Regions from separate parts of the Kyrpidia sp. genome, predicted to be linked through region 1. Evidence: riboswitches for the same ligand, from Rfam matches in the RefSeq annotation. Region 1 holds a riboswitch; the other holds the start of a gene.
The links. A riboswitch is a leader RNA that binds a small molecule or an ion and turns the genes downstream of it on or off. The one in region 1 is predicted to bind cobalamin.
Positions count from the first base shown of each region.

Region 1 (4,412 bases):
TAGGCCCAAAAGACACATCCTCCCATACATGACCGATCACAACTTGTCGATCCGGGTTCTGAAAGACGATCCCGACCTTGGCTCGCAGTCGAGCAAGCTCTTTGCGGGCGTACCGAACCTCCTGCCCCCGAAAAAGGATTCGGCCGCGAAACGGGCGCAAAATCCCGTTCAAATGCAGGAATAACGTCGATTTTCCCGCACCGTTGGAACCAAGAAAAGCGACTTTTTTTCCGCGTTCAATACCTAGGGATACGCCCTGCAGAGCTTGGGTTCCATCTTCATAGTTATACTCGACGCCTTCTAATGCGAAGGTCGGCTTATCCATGCAACCGCCTCCCCACAAGCCAAGCCGCAACCGCCAGACCCACCACGGCCGCGCCCATCCAGGCGGCGGTTTTGAGACACACCGCCCATGGAGGCGGCAGGACGGTCAGTCGCCCGCGGTACCCCCGCGAGATCAGTGCTCGGTACAGATCCTCCACCTCCAGTCGGCTCTTGACGGCCAACGCCGCCCCCAGACGACCAAGGGAAGACAAGCTCCGGCTCCATGACCGATACCCCAGCCGAGAGGACTGAGCCACATACGTTTGTTGAGCCATTTCCATGAGAATAAACAAATAGCGATACATGAGATGCATCACTTCCAAGAGAATCTCGGGCACGTTCACCCGGCGCAACATGTCCACGAGATCCGGCACCGGCGTGGTAAGCGCCAGGACGTACATCGAAGAGGTTACGGCCAGCGCCCTGACCCACACGGTCACCGCCGTCCGAACCCCTTCTCCGTTCACTCCAATCCACCAGCCGGGGATTCCATCCATCGAGCAAACAAGGGGAAGTCCTGAAGGCTGTACTTGAACCAAGAGCGGGATCGCACCAAGCGACAAAAACGACAACGGCAGCGCCATGAAGCGAAGGAACGCCCGTATGGGGATCCCGGCCCCGTATCTCAGGAAAAGTCCCGCGATCACAGGTATAATCGCCGCTACCGGCGTTGGAAAGACAAACGCACTTCCTCCCAAAGCCGCGGCAAAAACTGTTTTTTGCAGCGGATGGAGCCTGCGCCACCGGTTGGCATGGGCCCATCGATCAACCGGACTCATGGCGATCCCTTCTGCGGGCATGAAGATAGCCAATGGAATAGCCGACAACCCCGGCACCCAAGGCTGCCTGGAGGGAAAACAGCAAACTCTCGATCTCACTGCCCGGGGGTTCCCATAAAGGGGAAAACCAGGGCCGGTAGTTCGGATCCAGTTGGTGTACCATCTCCTTCCCTTGATCATCCGATCCTTGGAACTCCGCTGTTCTGAGAGTCAATAACGGCAATGCCGCTAAAGCGACCGCCAATAAACCGAGAAATCCATTTTTCCCCCAACGCCGATGATGGTTATGCCTCATGGTGCGCCTCCTCAGCCAGGTTCATCGCTCGGCTCAGAACCTCGGGATTGTATTTCATCACCCAGTTCACCATGATAACCGTGAGCAGCCCTTCGCTGACGGCGAGCGGAACCTGGGTGACGGCAAAAATCGATGCGAATTTCCAAAATGATGCCGCTACTCCCCCGATAGGGGCGGGAAACGCTAAAGCCAACTGGAACGACGTCGTGACATATGTCGATAAGTCACCCAAAGCGGCGGCAAGAAATACAGCTACTCCTCGCCCGAATCCATATTTATGGACCACACGGAATACAAGATAGGACACTGTGGGCCCGACAACGGCCATGGAGAACGTGTTGGCGCCAAGGGTCGTGATCCCGCCATGGGCCAGGAGCAACGCCTGAAACAATAGGATGATGCAACCGACGACACTCATCGCCATAGGACCGAACAAAACAGCCCCCAGACCCACTCCGGTCGGATGTGAACTGCTTCCTGTGACCGATGGGAGTTTGAGAGCCGACAGCACAAAAGCAAAGGCCGCCGAAAGCGCCAATACAAGCTTCATCTTCAGATTGTCTCCGGCTTGTTTTTGTAAAGAACGAGTCCCGAGGATTAAAGCGGGCAGACATAGCACCGCCCAAAAAAGACACCAACCCAAGGGAAGATAGCCTTCCATAATGTGCATGGCATAAGCTTGGCGCGGGAGCCAAAAGGCCATAAACAGAACCAGAATAACCCACCTGACCATCTTCACTCCCCCAAATCTTCGACCGTCTTGTTTTCTTCAGGACATAGCAAAACCCCTTAACCACGAACATGTTAAGGGGTTTTCAAACATCCGGACCATTCATCACCGCTCAAAGACCTGCTTTTCTGTGCTCCGGCCAGTCCTGCGAAATCCCGCATCAAGCAGAGGACACCAGGCAAAGAACGGTGCGATCGCCTCACAGTGAACCACCCCCTATACCTCGTAGGGTAGAGTTCTTTTGGAAACGGGCCGGTATCCTGGCTTCGATTCATCACTGCCCTACGCCTTCCCAGTTTCCCAGTGGCGCCATGTAAGGCAGTTCCTCGTTACAGTGGCGGGACCGCGCGGGACTTGCACCCGACTTCCCGTTTTCCCGAGCCAGCGCTCTTTCCGAACAATGGCCTCGGGCACCCGTTCCAGGTATGAAATTGTTAAGAAAAGAACGATCTCTCACGCTCCAACACTGCAACTGTACAGATACGTCACCCGCCCACCAAGCCGGGTTTCGTTGAAAACAGTTTACTGACGATTGTATGGTCTGTCAAGCATGCGTCACATGATCCTTTTTTCGCAGTACTATGACCCACAAACATTACACAATCTTCAGATTTATAACGTTTCTATCTTTACACGCCGGGTCTATCATAGGACATGTCCGGTAATTGCCGGGCGTTGGAAGAATCAACAAAACAAGGAGGAGAGGCGCATGAAGGAGCGGAGGATTGCACGAAAAAGGTGGGTGGCGGGTGCAGCCATGGCTGCGCTCATGTTAGGGACCGGCTTAGCACCGGGATCCGCATGGGCCCGGGAGGCCGGGCCTCAATCAAATGGCACCGCGGTCACCTCCTACGACTGGGTCGTGACCCCCGCTGGGAAGCAGGTCACCCTGGGAGATTTCCCGATGGGTGGCGCCCTCAGCCCAGACGGTCGATACCTGGTGGTCTCGAACGACGGGCAAGGCACCCAGTCCCTTCAAGTCATTGATCTCAAACAGCAAAAGGTCATTCAGACCATACCCTACAAGTCTCCGGAAGCCCTCTATCTCGGCGTGGCTTTTAGCCCGGACGGAAAGACGCTGTACGCCTCGGCAGGCGGTAACAACAAGATCCGCGTGTTCCAGCTTCGCGACGGCCAACTGTCCGAGCAATCCCCCATTGTGCTCATCGGTCTAACCCCGGGGCCCAAGGCCAATAACCAAAAGGGAAATGCGTATCCCGCGGGACTGACCGTTTCGGCAGACGGCGGCTTCTTGTATGTCGTCAATAACCTGTATAATACCGTGGTCAAAATCGACACCTCCACGGGCAAGGTGGTGGCCCAGGGGAACGTCGGCCAATACCCGTACACCTCTCTTCTCTCCCAAGACGGAAAAACCCTTTACGTCACCAACTGGGGCGAAGACACGGTGACCGCTCTGGATCCGGACACCCTACAGACCCAGGCCACCATCAAGGTCGGTCTTCACCCGAATGCCCTGGCCCTGAACCCCCGCACCGGCGCGATCTATGTGGCCAACTCGGACAGTGATACCCTCTCGGTGATCGACCCTTCCCGGCAAAAGGTCGTTCAGACCATTTCCCTCGCTCCCTATCGAGGCGCCCTGCCCGGAAGCCAACCGGATGCCCTCACCGTGAGCCCGGATGGCCGCACCCTCTACGTGGCCAATGCCGGCAACAACGACATCGCCGTCGTCGATCTCGGCAAAGGGTCCCCCACCGCCCGGGCTGATGTCAAAGGCCTCATCCCCACCGGTTGGTACCCCACTGGAGTATACACAACGGACAGGGGAAAGCAGATCCTGGTCATTAACGCCAAGGGCCTCGGGGCCGGACCCAACACTCAAGGGCAGTATATCGGGAATATGATAAGCGGCACTCTTTCCATCATTGACGCCCCGAACCCAGGCGAACTCCTGCGTTACACCGAGCAAGTGAAGCGCAACAATCAACCCGCTTATGGGCCTGGGTCCAACGGGCGCCCTGGTGACGGCCGGACGGACCGGTTTCCCATCCCCCGATTCCTCGGCCAGAATTCCCCGATTAAGCACGTGATCTATGTCATCAAAGAAAATCGCACCTACGACCAGGTGTTCGGCGACATGGGCAAAGGCAACAGTGACCCGTCCCTGACCGAATTCGGCAAGGACATCACCCCGAATCTTCACAAGTTGGCCAACCAGTTCGTGCTCCTCGACAACACCTACACCGACGCCGAGGTCAGCGCAGACGGGCACAACTGGTCCACCGCCGCCGAAGCCAATGATTACGTAGAGAAAAACTGG
Region 1 covers NZ_JAILZZ010000016.1:48,368-52,779, reverse strand. Annotated here, with positions in the region: gene K6T64_RS08105 (energy-coupling factor ABC transporter ATP-binding protein) at 1-325, opposite strand, end outside; gene cbiQ (cobalt ECF transporter T component CbiQ) at 318-1,103, opposite strand; gene K6T64_RS08095 (energy-coupling factor ABC transporter substrate-binding protein) at 1,090-1,398, opposite strand; gene K6T64_RS08090 (energy-coupling factor ABC transporter permease) at 1,388-2,131, opposite strand; cobalamin riboswitch at 2,362-2,561, opposite strand; gene K6T64_RS08085 (bifunctional YncE family protein/alkaline phosphatase family protein) at 2,838-4,412, shown strand, end outside.

Region 2 (4,412 bases), on a different contig from region 1:
TCGGCCGGTGTTGCGCAACACCCGGCTGACCGAGAAGATTCAAGTATACAGCAGGGGGCGAGGGGCAGATCCGGGGGATCCGTGACCACCGTTGAGGGTCTGGTCACATCCCCCTCTCCGCTGCTTTTAGGGGAGAAGCCCCATTCGCTTGGCGATAATCTCTTTCATGATTTCGCTCGTTCCGCCGTAGATCCGGGTTACGCGCATGTCCCGCCAAGCCCGCTGGATCGGATATTCGTTGACGTACCCATATCCGCCGTGAATCTGCAGCGCTTCATCCGCCACTTTGCAGGCCGTTTCCGTGGCGGTGAGCTTGGCCATGGAGGTTTCAGCCACTGCATCCACCCCTTGGGCGAACAGGTCCAGGGCGTGATAGGTCAACTGGCGCGCCTTTTCCACCTCCACCGCCATGTCGACCAACCGGTGGCGAATGACCTGGAACTGGGTGAGGGGACCGCCGAACTGCTGACGGGTTTTCGCGTACTCCACAGCCATATCTAAGGCCGCCTGGGCGGTCCCCAGGGTTTGCAGGGCGATCATCAGCCTTTCCCATTGAAAATTGTGCATCACCAGATAAAATCCTTTATTTTCCTCCCCGAGCTTGCGGTGTGCAGGAATTCGGCACTCATCGAAAAAGAGTTCTGCCGTATCCGAAGCGTGGTTTCCTACTTTTTCTAACTTGCGCTGCACGTGAAATCCTGCGTCATCCCGCTCGACGATAAATAAGGTCACACCCCGATGCCCTGCCTGGGGATCGGTTTTTGCCGCCACCACGTAAAAATCCGCATAGACCCCGTTGGTGATAAAAATTTTGTTTCCGGAAAGGACGTAACTGTCGCCTTCCCGCACCGCCCGGGTGCTGATGGCCGCCACGTCCGATCCCGCCCCGGGTTCGGTGATGGCCAAGGCCCCGATTTTTTCTCCTTGAACCCCGGGGACCACATAGGCTTGTTTTTGTTCTTCGGTGCCGAAGCGATAGACCGGGCGCATGGCGATGCCGATGTGGACGCCCACGGTATTGGCGAATCCCGAGGCGTTGAGCCGGCCGAGTTCTTCATGCAGCACTGCTTCCGCCAAGGGATTTTCCCCACTTCCTCCATACTCTTCCGCAATATTCAAGCCAAAATAGCCGAGTTCGCCCATCTTGCGCAGCACGGTCCGGGGCACCTGCTCCGCCCGCTCCCACTCGTCGACATGGGGGGCGATCTCTTTCTGCAGGAATTGCCGAATGGCACTGCGCAGTTCATCATGCTCGCGGGTGAATGGATGCATGGTGCCGTGTCTCCTTTCGTGTGAATGGGATTGCTCTCCGAGGCTTCGGGGACAGGTTGAGTATATCATCCAAACGGTCGTTTGAGAAGGAGGCCAGCTTGCCGGGCAAGGCGGGAGTCGTTATACTGGGGATGCGGATTCATGTATTGTGCAACGGAGACAGGCCGGGTGCCCTTCGGGGCGTAACGGGGAACCGGGTGAGAATCCCGGGCGGTCCCGCCACTGTAACCGGAGAGTGCGTTTTCAAGATGCCACTCGCCCATCGCGGGGAAGGCGAAAGCGCGCGAAGACCCGGAAGCCAGGAGACCTACCCGGTCGAACTCCCGAGGGGCCTTCGCGGAAAGGCCGGGGGGAGGCGGCGAGGGGAAGGACGTGAAGACCCTGCCGCCCGAACAGTATCGCCCCGGCGAAAGCCGGGTTTTCTTTTTGGGCTTCGGGAATCAGTCAAGAGCCCGGCCGGGCATATCCCGGCCCTGCTTCGGAGACAGCCTTTCCCCGGCCCCTCCCCCGGAGGAGAAGGCACATTCGGAGATGAGGGAGGCTCGGACATGGTCCGAATGGATGGGAAGCGAAAGTTCTGGACGGTCCTCGTTCTTTTCGCGGTGATCTTGATTCTTTCTTCCTGCGGAACTGGGGCGGCTCCTTCCGCGTCGCCCCAAGGAGGGGCGAGTCCGCCGGCAGTCACCCACTATCCGCTCACGATCAAAGATGACAGCGGGACATCGGTGACCATTGCCCGGGAACCCCGGCGGATCGTCTCTTTGATCCCCAGTCATACGGAGATCCTGTTTGCCCTGGGTCTGGATCGGAGGGTGGTGGGCGTCACGACGTGGGACAACTATCCTCCGGGGGTTCAAAAAAAGGTGGAAGCGGTCCTGGACGGATTGAACCCGCCCATCGAGCGGCTGGTGGCCCTTCACCCCGACCTGGTGGTGCTCGGTTCTCACAATGAGAGCATTGTTCAGACGGTGAGAAACGCTGGGCTGACCGCCGTGATGTACGACCCTCAAAGTCTGGAGGCGGTCTATCAGACTATCCAGGCACTGGGCGAGATCACGAACCGTACATCCCAGGCCGCGGCCTTGGTCAATCAAATGAAGGCCAAAGCTTCGGCCATTGCGGCCAAAGTGTCGCAAATCCCACCGGACAAACGGGTGAGGGTCTACGTGGAGGCCGATCCGAACCAATTATATACGGCGGGGAGCCACACGTTTATGGACGAGCTGATCCGTCTGGCCGGAGGCATCAACGTGGCGTCGGATCTAAACGGGTGGCAGCCGATGAACGCCGAAATGCTGATGCAAAAGAATCCCCAGGTGATCGTGGTGACCTACGGATATTACGTGCCGGATGCCGTGGACAAGCCGAAACAGCGGCCCGGATGGCAAGTCGTGGATGCCGTGCGCAATAACCGGGTGTATTCCGTCGACTCGGACTTGGTGAGTCGCCCGGGCCCCCGGATCGTCGACGGAGCGGAAACCCTGGCCAAGCTCTTCTATCCGCAGTTGTTCCAACCCTGAGCCGCAGCCATGAGAAAAGATCGTCGTCGGTCATGGATGTGGGTCGGGGTCTGGTTGGCCGCCGTCGCCGTGTCCCTGGCCGCCAGTGTGGCCATCGGACCGACCGCCACGGATCTGGACAGCCTCTGGCGGGCGATACTGGCGGGACCGGGTGCCAAAGCCCCGGAGGCTGCCGGGGGCTGGGTTCAGGCGGTGGTATGGGAGATCCGCTTCCCCCGGGCGGTTCTGGCCCTTTTGGTCGGGGCGGCTCTCGGGGCCGCGGGCGCGGCTTATCAAGGGGTGTTACGCAACCCCCTGGCGGACCCTTTTATCCTCGGCGTGTCTTCCGGGGCGGCCCTGGGGGCGGTGGCGGGTATTCTGTTCGGGGGACAGGTGGGCCTGTACGGCTTGTTCGCCGTCCCGGGGCTGGCTTTTGTCGGCGGCCTTGTCGGGTTGGCGGCGGTGTTTTGGCTGGGCTCGATCCGGGGGCCGGGTTCCCGGAACAATACGCTGATTCTCGCCGGGGTAGTGGTCCAATCGTTTTTTGGAGCCATCCTCACCGTGTTGATGGTGGCCGCATCAAACCGACTGCCCAATGTGATGCTATGGCTGTTGGGAAGCCTGGCCAATCGGGATCCCCGGCTGATCTGGAGTTTGGTTCCCGCCACTGTCCTGGGGTTGACGATGGTTTGGTGGGAAGCGCGGAACCTGAATGTCCTGACCCTGGGTGAAGAGGAAGCGGCACATCTCGGGGTGGACGTGGGGGCTGCCCGGCTGGTGATTTTGGGGGCGTCCTCCCTCATGACGGCGGCAGCGGTGTCCGTAGCCGGGATCATCGGGTTTGTCGGCTTGGTGGTCCCTCATGTGCTTCGCATCCTGGCTGGACCGGACCACCGTACCTTGCTGCCGCTGTCTGCCCTGGGGGGCGGCGTGTTTTTACTCTGGGCGGATAACGCCGCCCGCACCTTGGTTCCCGGGCAAGAGATCCCCATCGGGGCGATCACCGCTTTTTGCGGGGCGCCATTTTTTGCGTATCTGCTTCACCGGCAGGGGCGGTAGCGAGGGGTCGGCCGGGTCGACGAATTGGGGTGCGGAGAAGGGGGCGCGAGATGGACGGGGCGAGATTAGAAGCGATCGGGCTTTGTAAATCATACGGAGACCGGGAGGTTCTCCGGGATGTTTCGTTTTCCGTGACCCCGGGGACGGTCCTGGCGATAATCGGGCCGAATGGGGCGGGCAAGAGCACCTTGGTCCGCCTGGTGACGGGGATAGAGCCCCCGGATCGCGGCCGGGTGAGTCTGGACGGAGTGCCGGTATCGTCGTATTCCAGAAGGCAGTTGGCCCGGCGGATGGCGGTATTGCCCCAGACCCCCCTGGTGGCCGGCGGGTTTTCGGTGTACGATACGGTCATGATGGGGCGCCATCCGCACTTGAGGCCGTGGCGCGGCGAAACAAACCACGACCGGCAGGTGGTTGAACGAATTTTGTGGGAAACCGGGCTGAATGATCTCGCCGGGGTGACCGTGAACCATCTGAGTGGCGGCCAACGGCAGATCGTGGCTCTGGCGATGGTGTTGGCCCAGGAGCCCGACGTGCTCATCTTGGACGAGCCCACCACTTTCCTCGACATTGGCCACCAAA
Region 2 covers NZ_JAILZZ010000002.1:14,994-19,405, forward strand. Annotated here, with positions in the region: gene recD2 (SF1B family DNA helicase RecD2) at 1-85, shown strand, start outside; gene K6T64_RS01570 (acyl-CoA dehydrogenase family protein) at 127-1,272, opposite strand; cobalamin riboswitch at 1,422-1,601, shown strand; gene K6T64_RS01575 (ABC transporter substrate-binding protein) at 1,821-2,792, shown strand; gene K6T64_RS01580 (FecCD family ABC transporter permease) at 2,802-3,830, shown strand; gene K6T64_RS01585 (ABC transporter ATP-binding protein) at 3,881-4,412, shown strand, end outside.
Region 2: it holds a riboswitch for cobalamin, as region 1 does, so the genes downstream of both, K6T64_RS01575 (ABC transporter substrate-binding protein) here and K6T64_RS08090 (energy-coupling factor ABC transporter permease) in region 1, are expected to answer to the same signal.